2 regions of the Rahnella sp. PAMC25617 genome follow, and region 1 is predicted to be linked to the other one. Evidence: riboswitches for the same ligand, from Rfam matches in the RefSeq annotation. Region 1 holds a riboswitch; the other holds the start of a gene.
The links. Region 1 has a riboswitch for thiamine pyrophosphate ahead of thiC (phosphomethylpyrimidine synthase ThiC). Riboswitches for the same ligand answer to the same signal wherever they lie in the genome.
Positions count from the first base shown of each region.

Region 2: it holds a riboswitch for thiamine pyrophosphate, as region 1 does, so the genes downstream of both, thiM (hydroxyethylthiazole kinase) here and thiC (phosphomethylpyrimidine synthase ThiC) in region 1, are expected to answer to the same signal.

Region 1 is NZ_JBOCUM010000016.1:13,519-21,518, reverse strand. It holds gene nfi (deoxyribonuclease V) at 1-460, opposite strand, end outside; gene hemE (uroporphyrinogen decarboxylase) at 470-1,534, opposite strand; gene nudC (NAD(+) diphosphatase) at 1,606-2,391, opposite strand; gene rsd (sigma D regulator) at 2,490-3,005, shown strand; TPP riboswitch at 3,091-3,217, shown strand; gene thiC (phosphomethylpyrimidine synthase ThiC) at 3,340-5,292, shown strand; gene thiE (thiamine phosphate synthase) at 5,289-5,942, shown strand; gene ACM615_RS19170 (HesA/MoeB/ThiF family protein) at 5,935-6,684, shown strand; gene thiS (sulfur carrier protein ThiS) at 6,681-6,881, shown strand; gene ACM615_RS19160 (thiazole synthase) at 6,883-7,662, shown strand; gene thiH (2-iminoacetate synthase ThiH) at 7,659-8,000, shown strand, end outside.
Region 2 is NZ_JBOCUM010000003.1:350,198-358,197, reverse strand. It holds gene ACM615_RS03845 (hypothetical protein) at 1-228, opposite strand, end outside; gene ACM615_RS03840 (class I SAM-dependent methyltransferase) at 213-851, opposite strand; gene ACM615_RS03835 (glycosyltransferase family 2 protein) at 883-1,872, opposite strand; TPP riboswitch at 2,159-2,257, shown strand; gene thiM (hydroxyethylthiazole kinase) at 2,292-3,101, shown strand; gene thiD (bifunctional hydroxymethylpyrimidine kinase/phosphomethylpyrimidine kinase) at 3,098-3,898, shown strand; gene ACM615_RS03820 (hypothetical protein) at 3,906-4,754, opposite strand; gene ACM615_RS03815 (hypothetical protein) at 4,996-5,607, shown strand; gene ACM615_RS03810 (hypothetical protein) at 5,677-5,862, shown strand; gene ACM615_RS03805 (GntR family transcriptional regulator) at 5,918-6,604, opposite strand; gene ACM615_RS03800 (helix-turn-helix domain-containing protein) at 6,686-7,522, opposite strand; gene ACM615_RS03795 (MFS transporter) at 7,796-8,000, shown strand, end outside.

The sequences.
Region 1 (8,000 bases):
ACAGCCCCTGTCTGCTGTGTAGCGCTTCACCTAACGGCAGGAACTGCCCGCATAAACGGCTTTTCGCCACACCAATGGTCGGCACGTCAATCATCAGGCCAAAATGACTGGCGACACCGAGGCGCCGCGGATGCGCGATCCCCTGCCCGTCAACCAGAACCAGATCAGGGTGCGATGAGATTTGCTGCCAGGCTTGTAAAAGTGCGGGAAGCTCACGGAAAGAAAGGAAACCAGGAATGTAGGGCATGACGGTCGGAATGCGGGCTATCTGATATTCGACCAGCTCCAAAGTTGGATAACTCAGAACAGCGACCGCCGCGCGGGTGACTTCACCGCCCTGCTCAAACCCGACATCCACACCGGCGATCAACGACGGTGTGGTGAATTCAGGCGGATCCTGCAGTTCAATCTGATCTGCAAGGATCCGTTGCTCTTCACGTAACGCGCGCGTGTCGATCATAACGCCATGTTACTCGTGATACTGGCGGGACAAGCTGTGTACCGCTTCCACAAAAGCGCCGGCATTTTCTGGCGGAACGTCCTGGTGGATACCGTGGCCAAGATTAAACACATGGCCATTACCTTTGCCGAAACCAGCCAGAATGGTTTCCACTTCCTGCTCAATCCGCACCGGTGAGGCGTAAAGCATGGAAGGATCCATGTTGCCCTGAATCGCCACTTTGTCGCCAACCCGACGGCGCGCTTCAGCAATATCGGTGGTCCAGTCCAGACCCAGCGCGTCACAACCCGTTGCCGCCATCGCTTCCAGCCACTGGCCTCCGCCTTTGGTAAACAAGGTCACCGGCACACGGCGGCCTTCGTTTTCACGGATCAGGCCATCGACGATTTTGTGCATGTAGTTAAGGGAGAACTCGCGGTAATCGCGAGGTGTCAGTACGCCGCCCCAGGTGTCAAAAATCATCACCGACTGCGCGCCCGCTTTAATCTGAGCATTAAGGTAAAGAATGACGCTGTCGGCCACTTTATCCAGCAACAGGTGCAAGGTAGACGGATCGGCGTACATCATTTTTTTGATTTTGGTAAAGGCTTTGCTGCTACCGCCTTCAATCATATACGTCGCCAGAGTCCACGGGCTACCGGAGAAACCAATAAGCGGCACTTCACCTTTCAGGTTTTTACGGATGGTACGCACGGCGTTCATCACATAGCCCAGCTCCATTTCAGGATCCGGAACCGGCAGCTTTTCGACATCAGCACGATTGGTCAGTGGCGAAGAAAAACGCGGGCCTTCACCGGCTTCGAAATACAGCCCCAGCCCCATCGCATCAGGAATGGTCAGGATGTCGGAGAACAGGATCGCTGCATCCAGCGGATAGCGACGAAGCGGCTGTAAAGTCACCTCACAAGCCAGTTCGGCATTCTTACACAGCGACATAAAATCGCCGGCTTCAGCGCGGGTTTCTTTGTACTCCGGCAAATAACGGCCAGCCTGACGCATCATCCACACCGGTGTAATGTCCACTGGCTGACGTAACAAAGCACGCAGGTAACGGTCGTTTTTCAACTCATTCATTCTTGCTCTTTCCTTCAATATTCGGGCCGCACGACAATCATATGACGGCATTCTATCACGCAAAACTGACGCTAGACCTCGTCGTCTTCGCTTTCTGCGCGGCACTGCGCAACTGTGTCTTCAATCAGACGACGGGCAATCGTGCCAGGCGGTGGCAGCTGTGGCAGCTGGTCAAAGCGGTACCAGTCAGCGTTAAGCAGCTCTTTCGGGTCGTGTTTAATATCGCCGCTGTCGTAATCCGCCATAAATGCCATCATCAGCGAATTGGGGAACGGCCACGGTTGGGAACTGACGTAACGGACATTCTTCACGCGGATATTACTTTCTTCCATGACCTCGCGAGCCACGGTTTCTTCCAGTGTTTCACCGACTTCAACAAATCCAGCCAGAACCGTGTGAATGCCATTACGATGACGGACGTGCTGCGCCAGCAAAATCTCATCACCTTTGCGGATTGCTACAATGATGCAGGGTGCAATCTGCGGGTAATAGCGTTCGCGACAATTCCCGCAAAGTGCGGCCCACTCGGTCTTACTGACGTGCATTTCATGCCCGCAGTATCCGCAGAACTTATGAGAACGATAAAACTCTGACAGCTGCACACCGCGCCCGACCAGCTGGAATAATCCGCGATCTTGATCCAGCAGCTGACGGGCGGAAACCATATGATTTGGCATTGTCTGACGGACCAGCCAGACAGGTTCACCCTGCCATTCGCCAATCTGACGCGCCGTTTTACCGGTCAGAGAATATTGTGCGGCGCTGCCAAACGGCAGTTCGCCCTCAGGCAGCCACAGCTTGCCTTCCTGGCTGATAACCCACCAGCCGTTATGTTGCTCAGTAATCTGTAATTCCATAATTGTTGTTGCATAACCTCGTCGGGACTGACAATCTGAGTAAGATATTCACATATTAGTAACTTTTAGTTACTTTTTTATCGCTCACGGAGTCAACCATGCTAAATCGTCTGGAAAGACTGACCCAACGCGTTGGTGGCAGTAATGAGTTAGTGGATCAATGGCTGCACGCGCGCAAAGAGCTGCTGGTTTCGTACTGCACTTTGGTCGGCCTGAAACCCAATAAAGAAAAACATACCCCTCTCAACGAAAAAGCGCTGGATAACTTTTGCCATAACCTGGTGGACTATCTTTCAGCCGGTCATTTCCATCTGTATCAGCGGATCATTGATGAAGTCGAAGGTGCGAACAGTCCGATAAAATTGCAGGCTGCGAAAATATACCCTGCACTGGAGCTGAACACTGAAGCTATCATGGCTTTCCATGATAGTTACACTGAAAATGATATTGATGATGACAATGCTTTCGCATTTCATTATGCATTATCCGATGTAGGTGAAGCGTTGGATGCGCGTTTTCAGCTGGAAGATCAATTGATTATTCTGGCATTTGACCGCAGCAATCATGAAGAAAAACCACCTGCAAATGAAGAACATCTCGCCAGACCGGCTTAACGCTTTGTCACATTAAAACTCTGCACCTGTTTGTAGTTTTAATTGTAGTTTTAGTTGTAGTTTCAAAAAACGCCTCCTATATTGAGGCTTCTTGTCGGAGTGCCTAGCGCATAATTTTCTCGCGAAGATTACGCCAGGCTGAGACCGTTAATTCGGGATCCGCGGAACCTGATCGGGTTAGTACCCGCGAAGGGAACAAGAGTAATGTTATGCGTTCAGCTCACTCTGGCATTCGCCTGCATCAGGCCGCCTGAGCTGCACCGCCCATTTTTACTCCTGCCGTAAACCTCCAGACAAGCAATTTTCCATCACGTTTTTTTGCGAGGAATTTGCTATGTCGAGTACACAGAAACCCGTTATTTCCGAAAAGAAAGCGTCTAATCGCCGTGAACAACGCGCGCAGGCTCAGTCGTTTATCGACAGTCTGCAGGGCGAAGCCTTCCCCAACTCCCGCCGTATTTATCTTGAAGGTGACCGCAAAGATATTCGCGTGCCGATGCGTGAAATCCAACTCAGCCCGACACTGGTCGGCGGTGGCAAAGATAATCCGCAGTTCGAAGAAAACGAAGCCATCCCTGTTTATGACACCGCCGGATCTTACGGGGATCCGTCGGCAGTTATCGACGTGCATACCGGTCTGGAAAAATTACGTGCCCGCTGGATAAAAGAGCGTGCGGACACGGAGGAACTCCCACAGGTCAGCTCCGGCTTTACCCAGCAACGGCTGGCGGACGAAGGGCTGGATCATCTGCGCTTCGAACATCTGCCGCGTCCGCGAAAAGCCATGCCTGGCAAAAATGTTACGCAGCTGCATTACGCACGCAAAGGCACGATTACCCCGGAAATGGAGTTCATCGCCATTCGCGAAAACATGGGCCGCGAGCGGATCCGTGGCGAGATTTTGCGCCAGCAACACCCCGGTGAAAGCTTTGGCGCGCATTTGCCTGCCAATATCACCGCAGAGTTTGTGCGTCAGGAAGTCGCCGCCGGGCGTGCGATTATTCCTGCCAACATCAACCATCCTGAATCAGAGCCGATGATCATCGGGCGTAATTTCCTGGTGAAAGTGAACGCTAATATCGGCAACTCAGCGGTGACATCATCCATAGAAGAAGAAGTCGAGAAGCTGGTGTGGTCAACGCGCTGGGGCGCGGACACCGTGATGGATCTCTCCACCGGCCGTTATATTCATGAAACCCGCGAATGGATCCTGCGCAACAGCCCGGTGCCGATCGGCACGGTGCCGATTTATCAGGCGCTGGAAAAAGTGAACGGCGTGGCCGAAGACCTGAACTGGGACATGTTCCGCGATACCTTGCTGGAACAGGCCGAGCAAGGCGTCGATTACTTCACCATTCATGCCGGTGTCTTGCTGCGTTACGTACCGATGACGGCCAAACGTCTGACCGGCATTGTGTCGCGTGGTGGTTCAATCATGGCGAAATGGTGTCTTTCACATCATCGCGAAAGCTTCCTGTTCGAGCATTTTCGTGAAATTTGCGAAATCTGCGCTGCCTACGATGTCTCCCTTTCATTGGGCGACGGCTTACGTCCGGGCTCAATTCAGGATGCCAATGACGAAGCACAATTCGCTGAATTACGCACGCTGGGCGAACTGACCAAAATTGCCTGGGAATACGATGTGCAGGTGATGATCGAAGGTCCCGGGCATGTGCCGATGCAGATGATCCGCCGCAATATGACCGAAGAACTCGAGCACTGTCACGAAGCGCCGTTCTATACCCTCGGCCCGCTGACCACCGATATCGCGCCGGGTTACGACCACTTCACCTCCGGTATTGGTGCGGCGATGATTGGATGGTTTGGCTGCGCCATGCTGTGTTATGTCACGCCAAAAGAGCATCTCGGCCTGCCGAACAAAGAAGACGTTAAGCAGGGTTTGATTACCTACAAAATCGCAGCACATGCCGCCGATTTGGCCAAAGGTCATCCGGGTGCGCAAATCCGCGATAACGCCATGTCCAAAGCGCGTTTTGAATTCCGCTGGGAAGACCAGTTCAATCTGGCTCTGGATCCGGCCACTGCGCGTGCTTACCACGATGAAACGCTGCCGCAGGAATCCGGCAAAGTTGCTCACTTCTGCTCGATGTGCGGCCCGAAATTCTGCTCAATGAAAATCACTCAGGAAGTTCGCGATTACGCCGCCGCGCTGGAAGCCAAAGCCCAGCCAATAGAACTCGTTGCATCCGGCATGGCGCAAATGTCGGCCGAATTCCGTTCACGCGGCAGCGAGCTTTATCACCCTGCCACGGAGATCAACAAATGAATCAGTCCGCTCAGCCCTTTCCTGCCGTTCCTTTTCACCTCGGTTTATATCCGGTCGTTGATACGGTGGAATGGATCGCCCGCCTGCTGGAAGCAGGGGTTAAAACGCTGCAACTGCGTGTAAAAGATTTACCCGATGAAGAAGTTGAGCCAGCAATTATCGAGGCCATCGCACTAGGGAAAAAATATCAGGCGAGGTTATTCATCAACGATTACTGGCGTCTGGCGGTAAAACATCAGGCTTATGGCGTGCATCTGGGTCAGGAAGATCTGGATACTGCCGATCTTGAGGCAATCCGTCAGGCCGGTTTACGACTGGGCGTCTCCACCCATGACGATACTGAGATGGCGCGCGCTGTCGCCGTGAATCCTTCATATATCGCACTCGGACATATCTTCCCGACGCAGACCAAGGACATGCCGTCAGCCCCGCAGGGTCTGGAAGAACTCTCCCGACATATTAAGCAACTCGACGGAAGATTCCCGACGGTAGCTATCGGCGGGATCAGCATTGAACGCGCGCCGTCGGTTCTCGATTGCGGCGTCGGCAGCATTGCCGTGGTCAGCGCCATTACACAGGCAGCGGACTGGCGTGCCGCCACCGCCGAACTGCTGGCTTTATGCGCCAGCAAGGTGCCGGAAGATGCTTAATGACGCGGCATTTATGCGTTACAGTCGCCAGCTGATGCTGGAAGAATTCGGCCCACAGGCGCAGGAAAAGTTACAGGCGGCAAAAGTGCTGATCGTCGGTCTTGGCGGTCTCGGCTCTCCCGCAGCCCTGTATCTGGCGGCTGCGGGCGTCGGCACGCTGATTCTGGCCGATGACGATCAGTTGCACATCACTAATCTTCAGCGGCAAATCCTCTACCGCACAGCGGATCTCGATCAGCCCAAAGCCGCTCTGGCAAAGCGTGAGCTGCTGCGCCTGAATCCGCTTTGCGAAGCCGTGGCGATCACGGAGCGCCTGTCGGGAGAAGCGTTAACCCGTGCCATATCAGATGCTGATATCGTTTTGGATTGCAGCGACAACATGGAAACCCGACACGCGGTCAATAAAGCCTGCGTGGATGCCGGTAAAACGTTAATCAGCGGCAGTGCCGTCGGATTCAGTGGGCAGCTTCTGGTGATTGAAGCGCCCTACACTCACGGCTGTTATGCCTGTTTGTATCCGGATCAGGAAACCGTGCAACGTAACTGCCGCACATCCGGCGTACTCGGACCGGTCGTCGGCACTATCGGCACATTACAGGCACTCGAAGCACTGAAAATTCTGGCGGGTCTGCCTTCGGTTCTGAGCGGCAAACTGCGGCTGTTCGACGGAAAAACACAAAACTGGCGTTCGCTGCAACTCAAGCGATCGTCCAGCTGTGCCGTCTGCGGAGGCCACGCGTGAACATTCTGGTTAATGATGAATCTCACCACTTCAGTCAACCGCTCACGTTACTTGCCCTGCTCGATGAACTGGCGTTAAACCCTGCAGGCAGCGCGCTGGCAGTTAATCAGGTCATTATTCCCCGTGATAACTGGCCTGCTCACTTGCTGGAAGATGGTGATGAGATTTTGCTCTTTCAGGCGATAGCCGGAGGCTGACATGTTAAAAATTGCTGATACCACATTCACATCGCACCTTTTTACAGGTACGGGAAAATTCGCCAGTCCGGCGCTGATGCAACGAGCTCTCGAAGCATCCGGCTCTCAGCTGGTGACCATGGCGATGAAACGTGTCGATCTGCGTCGCGGCGGAGACGACATTTTGTCTCCCCTGCAACAGCTAGGTGTACGTTTGTTGCCGAATACCTCAGGCGCCAAAACGGCGGAAGAAGCGGTGTTTGCCGCGCAACTGGCAAGAGAAGCGCTGGGAACAAACTGGGTGAAACTCGAAATTCACCCGGATGTAAAATATCTGCTGCCTGATGCCGTTGAAACGTTGAAAGCCGCAGAGATTCTGGTGAAACAAGGCTTCGTGGTTCTGCCGTATTGCAGCGCGGATCCGGTGCTGTGTAAGCGTCTGGAGGAAGCGGGTTGCGCAGCGGTCATGCCGCTGGGTGCGCCGATCGGTTCAAACCAGGGGCTGCAAACCCGCGAGTTTCTGCAAATTATCATCGAACAGGCGCGTATTCCGGTGATAGTGGATGCCGGTATTGGCGCACCGAGCCAGGCCGCAGAAGCACTGGAACTGGGTGCCGATGCCGTACTGGTCAATACCGCGATTGCCGTCGCGGGCGATCCGGTCGCGATGGCAACCGCATTCCGGCTGGCAGTAGAGGCTGGAGTAATCGCCCGACAAAGTGGTTTAGGCGGCAGACAGCGACACGCCAGTGCATCCAGCCCGCTGACCGGTTTTCTCAATACCTCACAGGCGACGTCATGAGCAGCTTTACGGATGTCTGGTCAACGCTGAACTGGGATGACCTTTCCCTGCGTATCAACAGTAAAACAACACGTGACGTCGAACGGGCGCTCAGCCGGAATAAAATCGACCGTGAGGATTTTATGGCGTTAATTTCTCCGGCGGCGCTGCCTTATCTGGAACCCATGGCGCAGCGGGCTCAACAACTTACGCGCCAGCGCTTCGGCAACACGGTGAATTTCTTCGTACCGCTGTATTTATCCAATCTTTGCGCCAACGAATGTACTTATTGCGGCTTTTCTATGAGCAATAAAATCAAACGTAAAACGCTGGATAAGGATGAAATCGGGCGGGAATGC
Region 2 (8,000 bases), on a different contig from region 1:
AATGTTTTTCCATGCAACAGCCAGCAACAAGTTTATCATGCCATAACATATTGCCATTAACGCAATTAATATCCACGAAGAAAGAGGTAAAGATTGGATGTGAGCTTTTTGCCAATAACTATGCAAACGCACCACGACAAAAATGACACCAATTATTGCCAATCCACTCCCCACGCAATTAAGCGCAATCTTTATCGTCGATTTATTAAATTTTAACGCTGACGACATAAAATCATTGTCCATGGTAATGGGCTTTTCACTTCAACAATAATGAAGTGTTTTTCGACTAGTTCTATAAATGATTTTTTTGACCAATGTTGTAAGTGGCCAGGAGTATTCCCCATATCTTTGATATATTTCCCGCGGGCAAGATTAAGTACACGCCACAGAGGTTCTCTGGGAACACTCAATATCACATAATCATCGGCGACTTTTTTTATTGCCTTTAATCCTGCTTCAGGATCTTCCAGATGCTCAAGAACCTCGCAGCAGACAATCAGTTCGGCTGAATCCTCCTCTTTGTTGAGGTCGTAAATACTTCTTGTTTTGAATAATGAAGCAGGCAAATTTGTCGCGGTAGAGTTTTCTTTTGCAATATTAATGACTTGCTGTGAAAAGTCACATCCCCTTGCATCAATTCCTTCTTTATTCCACTTGAGAACCCAATATCCTTCACCACAGCCCACTTCATGGATCGTCTTCGGGGCGACGGTGGCGACAAGCCCCGAAAGAGAATTCTCAAATCCTTTCATCATCCAGCGTACTATTGGGTTTTTAGACGCATATTTATCGTAATTATTACCTACAACAATACCATCTTCCGTTTTTCCACCTGCTATTTTTATGGCCATCATTTATCCTGTTGTAATAATTTTCTATTGTTTATAATTTATCTTTTTCAACGTCATTATTTTTGCGATCAAAAAATTGAGGTTCTCTGTTATGCAATTGTGCAGTTTTAAACCTCAAATCCTCAAGCAATTTCCTGTTAGCAGAAAGTAAGTCTGCAACAAATGCAATCAGTATGGTCTGGAATCCCATACCCAACAAGATGGATGCCAATATCAGAGACTGTATATTCCCAGCACCATCTCCCGTGAAGTATTTGAATAGGAAACGCAAGCCGATTAAAAATCCAATGGAAAAAAGCGTCAGGCCAATTGTTCCAAAAAATCTGAATGGTCGATAGATAACGAATATTCTTATGATTGTTATTATGCTTCTTTTGATATATGAAAATGTACTTTTCACCAGTCTTGAAGGGCGTAAGTCTTCATTTACTCTTACAGGTACGGAAGTAATCGATATATTTTTTTGCCCAGCCTGGATAATAGTTTCAAGCGTATAAGTATAATCACTGAAAACGATGAGTTTTTGAGCCGTTTCGCGATTAATTGCACGAAAACCACTTGGCGCGTCAGGAATGTTTGTTTTACTGGCTGTCCGGACAACCCAACTTCCCAGCTTTTGTAGTGATTTTTTTAGGGGAGAAAAATGTTCAATCGCCTGAATTGGCCTTTCTCCGACAACGAATTCTGCCTGCTGAGCAAGAATGGGGGCAACTAACTTTGGAATATCATCTGCATTATATTGGTTATCAGCATCAGTGTTGACGATGACGTCGGCGCCACGTTTCAAACAGGCATCAATCCCGGTCATGAAAGCGTAAGCCAAACCTTTGTTTGTTTTATGACTGATTATATGGTCTACACCATTTTTTTTGGCCACTTCAACGGTATCATCCAAACTGCCATCATCAATGATAAGCCATTCAACACTATCGAAGCCTTCAACATGTCGGGGCAAAGCATTCAGTGCAATTGCGAGCGTACCACCTTCATTAAAGCAAGGTATTTGTATGATTAGTTTCACACCGCATTCCTCTGTTAATTCAAACTTATAATATCAATAACTTCAATGTAATTAATTAGATAAATCGGAAAGTTCCTGGCTATTTTATGGCCAGTTTAAAGCCAGTCAATACCATGTACAGACTAGCAGAAGTGTCATATTAATCTAAAAAACCACTAAGAGAGAAGACGTCATCATGGATGTATCCCCTGTGACAGGGGCAAACAGCGGAACGGGGTTATCTCCGATAGCAGTGACTTTTATCGCATTTCCTGATTGATCTTCTGACCCTCGCCACCAATAATGCTTCCTTGACTCGGGGTGCCCGCTGTAAAGCAGGGCTGAGATTTTACCCGTATTACCTGATCTGGATTATGCCAGCGTAGGGAAGTCAGGTATCTCTCCTGATACCGCCTTCTTTAGCGCCGGTAGGGAGACTTATGAATACCCGACCTACCTTGTTGCCCGGCTCTACAGCCGCCACTTCTCTGAAACAACTCCGCCTCTCTGCGCCGCTGGTCCACTGCCTGACCAACGACGTCGTGCAATCTTTTACTGCCAATGTCCTGCTGGCGCTGGGGGCGTCCCCTGCGATGGTGGTTGATCCCGCCGAAGCCGCGCAGTTCAGTGCCATTGCTGATGCTTTGCTGGTGAATGTCGGCACGCTGACCCGTCTTCATGCCGATGCGATGCTGGCAGCTGTTCACGCGGCTCATCAGGCCGGAAAGCCCTGGGTACTGGATCCCGTCGCTGTCGGTGGCCTGAGCTGGCGCACCGAATTTTGCCTTGAACTCATCACGCTTAAACCTGCTGCCATTCGTGGTAATGCGTCCGAAATTCTTGCGCTCAGCGGACTCAGCGCGTCCGGCCGTGGCGTTGACAGCGGTGATGACTCCCTGTCAGCTTTACCTGCCGCACAACAGCTGGCGCGTAACACCGGCGCGATTGTCGCTGTCACCGGTGAAACGGATTATGTCACTGACGGCGAACGCAGCCGGTCCGTAGCAGGCGGGCATACGATGATGACCCGCATTGTTGGCACCGGATGCGCCCTGTCAGCCGTGGTGGCGGCCTTTGTGGCTTTACCGGGCGACCGGCTGGATAACGTTGCCGCTGCCTGTCGCGTGATGTCATGTGCCGGTGAACGTGCCTGTGCAGCCGTAAACGGACCGGGCAGTTTCACGCCTCAGTTCCTCGATAATCTGTATTTGATAGATGAGCAGTGGCTGAACGGGAAGGAGAGGCAATGAAACGGATTAATGCACTGACGATTGCAGGCACGGATCCGAGCGGCGGAGCGGGGATCCAGGCAGATTTAAAAGCCTTCTCGGCGCTGGGTGCGTACGGTACCAGCGTGATCACCGCGCTGGTGGCGCAGAATACCCGCGGCGTGCAGTCAGTTTATAACATTGAGCCGGAGTTTGTTTCGGCGCAGCTGGATTCCGTACTGAGCGACGTTCGTATCGACAGCACGAAAATCGGCATGCTGGCAAACAGTCAGATTGTGGACGTGGTTGCGGAGCGGCTCAGACATTATCAGCCGCCTTTTGTGGTGCTGGATACCGTGATGCTGGCGAAAAGTGGCGATCCGCTGCTACTGCCGGAAGCCGTGGATGCCGTGCGCCGTTTGCTGATCCCGCAGGTATCCATTATTACGCCAAATCTGCCGGAAGCCGCCGCGTTGCTGGAGTGTGCGACTGCGACTAATGAAACCGAAATGCGGGAGCAGGGAGAAGCGTTACTGGCGATGGGATGTGGCGCGGTGCTGATGAAAGGCGGTCATCTGAGTGATGAGGAAAGCCCTGACTGGCTGTTTGAGGCAGGTTCACGCGAGCGGTTTACCGCGCCGCGTGTGGACACCCGTCACACCCATGGCACAGGATGCACGTTATCTGCGGCGCTTGCAGCATTGCGACCGCGGCATAACAACTGGGCCGATACCGTACGCGAAGCCAAAGAATATTTGCAGCAGGCGCTGATGCAGGCCGATTCTCTGGAGGTTGGTCACGGCATCGGCCCGGTCCATCATTTCCACCGCTGGTGGTAACAGCAGATTACGCGCGGCGCTGGGTTTCGCTCAGCGCCTGTTCAGCCTGATGAAATTTAGTCAGAGCCTGTTGCAGATGCACGGCGTCAAACGGGTTCAGCGGATAGAATTTCTCCTCTTTACGCGGACGCAGCATGATGCGGATTTTGTTCGCTGAAACCCTTTCAAACAGATAGCTGGCGATATCCTCGTTTTCTTCGTCCTTCCATGACAGCAGTAATGCCGCGTGCTCACCGGTGCGGCGGCCAATAAATTGTTCGTGCGACCACAAGCCTTCAAATTCGCCATCTTTTTGTAGTTTTTTACCGCTGAACCACGATGATTCTGCCAGTGTCCACAAAGCCTGTGGTGAGATTTCCTGATGTAACTGACGCCACAGCGGGCGGTTGTTGTCCATTTGCCAGCAGGCCATGCCGAGATAATCATTCAGCTCGCGCCAGTCACTTTCCAGCCTTTCCCGTAATTCAGGATCCTGCACATGGATAAATTGTTGCAGGCCGGTCGCCTGTTCGCCCAGTTTGTTATAGGCAATGACGGTCATTGTGCGGGGCTTGCGACGGAAGGTCACCCACAACAAAAATTTAGGGATGCGGAAGGTAATAGCCTGGACGGTGAGTTTGTAACGGTTGCCACTTGATAGCACCAGGCCATTCGACGTGCCGCGTTTATCCTGATAATTTCTGACGACCACAACGCTGTTCTGGCCCATCCAGCCCATCACGTAATGTTCTTTTTCACTTTCAGCCACATCCAGATCTTGCACGATTTGCGTGATTTTTTCGTTATCGAGTTGAGAGAGGGAAAGTGACTGATCGGCGCTGTAATAGCTTTTATTCTGGGGGACGGCAGCTGGCATAAGAGTATCCACGGTGTTGATGTGGTTTACAGCTTACACTAAGTTGTCATACAGATTTTAGGGCTAACCCGCAAAATTTGCACTTCGTCGTGAACTTTCTGTGTCACAGAGGCGGTTATTAATGAGGGCAAGGACGAAATTTTACGAGGCGTCTCGACAAAAATAACATGGAGTATTGTTAATTGCAGAGTGGGGATTATTCTTTCGGCATTATTTTGATGCGCGGGAATAAGCAGGATATATGACGTTACATGAAAAGATAATTTGCGAAACATTATCGACGATGAATGCGGCTTTTGTTCAGTTAAATGTTCCGCTTATTATAAGGCGTATTCGCCGGAGTGATATTATCTGGCAGCAGCGTCGTGCGAGACGTAATTTACTGCAACCTGAGAAAAATCTGCTTAACTGGCAATGGTTATTTAAGCAGTATAGAAAAAATAAACCTCGTGAATCCGGTTTAGAACAGACGGCTTATGTGTTTTGTCTCAACAATCCTCAGCAGGAGCGGGCTGCGTTCTTGCTAAAGTCATGCCGGCCTGTGACCGGACCTCTCGAGTTAAACTCGCTGGAAAATTTTTTTCGCAAGACAAAAGGGCATCCTCTCATGGGAAAAATGCTACGTTATAGTTTAAGTATGATGGTTATCTATGCCGACAGTCTTAATGAAAATAAAATTCTGAAAAAAGAGAGTGCTAAATTCATTATCAAGGATATTGTTAACGAAGCTGTTATGAGCTTTTATATCTATGAAGCACCAATGACTCAGGTGGCTGGAAAGATGGAATGCGAGTCTACGTACTATTTGTTGAATGAATATGTGAAAGCTAATTTTGTTAATCGACATTGTTAGTAATTGATTTAATCATTTTTAATAATACTGGATATATAACCAATATAATTTACTTATCAGGAGTTGCACATGGAATTGGACATGGAAAAAATGCGTCATTTGACCCCACGACAGGTGAAGATGGTGGAGAAAATTGTCGGATTTCTGAGATATTGCGATGAGATACGTCCAGAGGGAGACGCAGACGATCTCGACGTCTTTGGTCCGCCGGAAGCTTACTACCATCCATCAAACAACTTCAGTAAATTACCCTGAAGTGAAGTATCGCCTCCCGCGGTTGTGTTGATTTCACAGCGCGGGAAGTAAAATTTTACTCGGCATCAAACCAGTCGCTGTTTTGCTCGGCAATCGGTGTGATGGTTGAAATCATTTCCTGCAGATGGATACGGATGGCTTTTTCCGCGGCATCCGGGTCACGGGCTTTGAGCCCTTCAAAGATGGCGTAATGCTGCGCAATCAGACTTTCCGGAGGTGACACCTTACTCAGCGTTAAAAAGCGCACGCGATCCATCGTCGCTTTAATGTGTTCGACCGTTTCCCACGCCAGTTTGCAATCTATGACCTGCGCAATTGTGCGGTGGAATTCATCATCGAGAAGTAAAAATTCCTGCGTCTGCTGACTTTTTGCTGCCAGAGTTTGGCGTTCGAGATTGTGTTCGAGCAGCGCCAGATCTTTGTCTGTCGCGACCATTGCCGCACGGCGTACCACGGCAGTTTCGACGGCTTCACGAATGAAACGGCCGTCCGCTACACGTTTAGATGAAATTTTCATCACATAGGTACCGCGCTGCGGCAAAACTTGTACCAGTCCGGCTTCGGCCAGTTTGATAAAGGCTTCGCGAACGGGCTGGCGGGACACATTGAAACGGGTGGATATTTCCTTTTCCGACAGAAATGCTCCCGGTGCGATGGCACAGGTGACGATGTCCTGACGCAAGGTGCGGTAAATCTGCTGATTAACCGGCACATTACTGAGAAATTCAAAGGAGTCTGTCATGGGCAAATGTTGTCTTTATAGTCGGGAAGCCATAATACTAACATGAGTTTTCTCAGGATTTTGAGATTGTTAGCGCAAGAATTACTGTGAATTGATATGTTCACGACAATACAGTTTTTTGTAGGCGGCGGGTGTGATGCCCAGCAGTTTGCGAAATACCCGGCGGAAATAGGCCACATCATTAAAGCCGGTCAGGCGAGCAACGTCCGCCACATTGCCGGTATTGGCCAGTAAAAGCTTTTCAGCTGCCGTCACCCGTTGCTTATGCAGCGCATCGGTCAGCGTCATCTGGAACGTCAGACGAAAAACCCGCCCGAGATAATCTGCGTTGCAGTGCAGGCGTTCAGCCAGCCCCGTCGCACCCAGTGGTAAATGAAATTGTGTTGTGATCAGCTGGCGCGCTTTATACGCCAGCGCAACGCCGGGACCATCAGGTTCGACGTTTTCCGGCCAGGCGCGACAGACTTCCTGTAAAAGTAATAGCAAGAACAACTCAAGGGAATTTCCGCCGCGTTCCTGTTCATATAAAAATAATCTGAAGAGCGTCAGAATAGTCTCCCGGTCTTTGACTTTACAGTGTTGTGGAATATCCAGCTGTATAGAGGGATTATTTTGCTGTGATTGGATAATTGCCACGTCTTTCACGAAATCAAAATGCAACCAGTAAAATTTTAAATCAGAATCGAATGTGGTTAGCCCTTTATGTGCACGTCCGGGGAATAATAATAAACTTTCGCCTTCATGCACGTCAAAACGTGTATTTTCCTCCTGCAATGACAAGGTGCCATGGACCACATAAATTAACTCATGCGAACTGAGTCTCCGGGTCGGATGTGTGCCAATTCCTCTTGAAATGAACAGGCCGCCATTTTGAACTTTCACGGGGTAATTTACTGGAAAAGCAAGGCATTCAGTCATTTTACAGGCTTCCGGCGGGATGTTTAAGCCTGACCCTAGCACAGGGATGGGCGACTGCCAGTGACGTGGCGGGAGGTTTTGATCTGCTTCACAGATTGAAACTGCAAGTCGGAATTGTCCCGTTTAACTACTTTATCCTCCTCTTGTTGACGTGATGCCTCTGTGCCAGATTGACCGCGTACCTTATTTATTCTTCGGAATGATGTGAATAATCAGCCTTATTTATCCTGTTCCTGATGCTTATTAATAACGATATAAAAGCGAGGAAAAAACATGTCAACGGATTCCATTAATACCGGCGCATCCCCGGTAACGGGTGAGGGAGGAATAATTTCAGCCAACGCTAAACTTTCTGTGAGTGAGAAAATAGGTTATGGGCTGGGAGATGCTGGTGGCACGATAATAACCTGTCTGATCACCAGTTTTCTGACATTTTTTTATACCGATGTTTTCGGCCTGACGCCTGCGATTGTCGGCA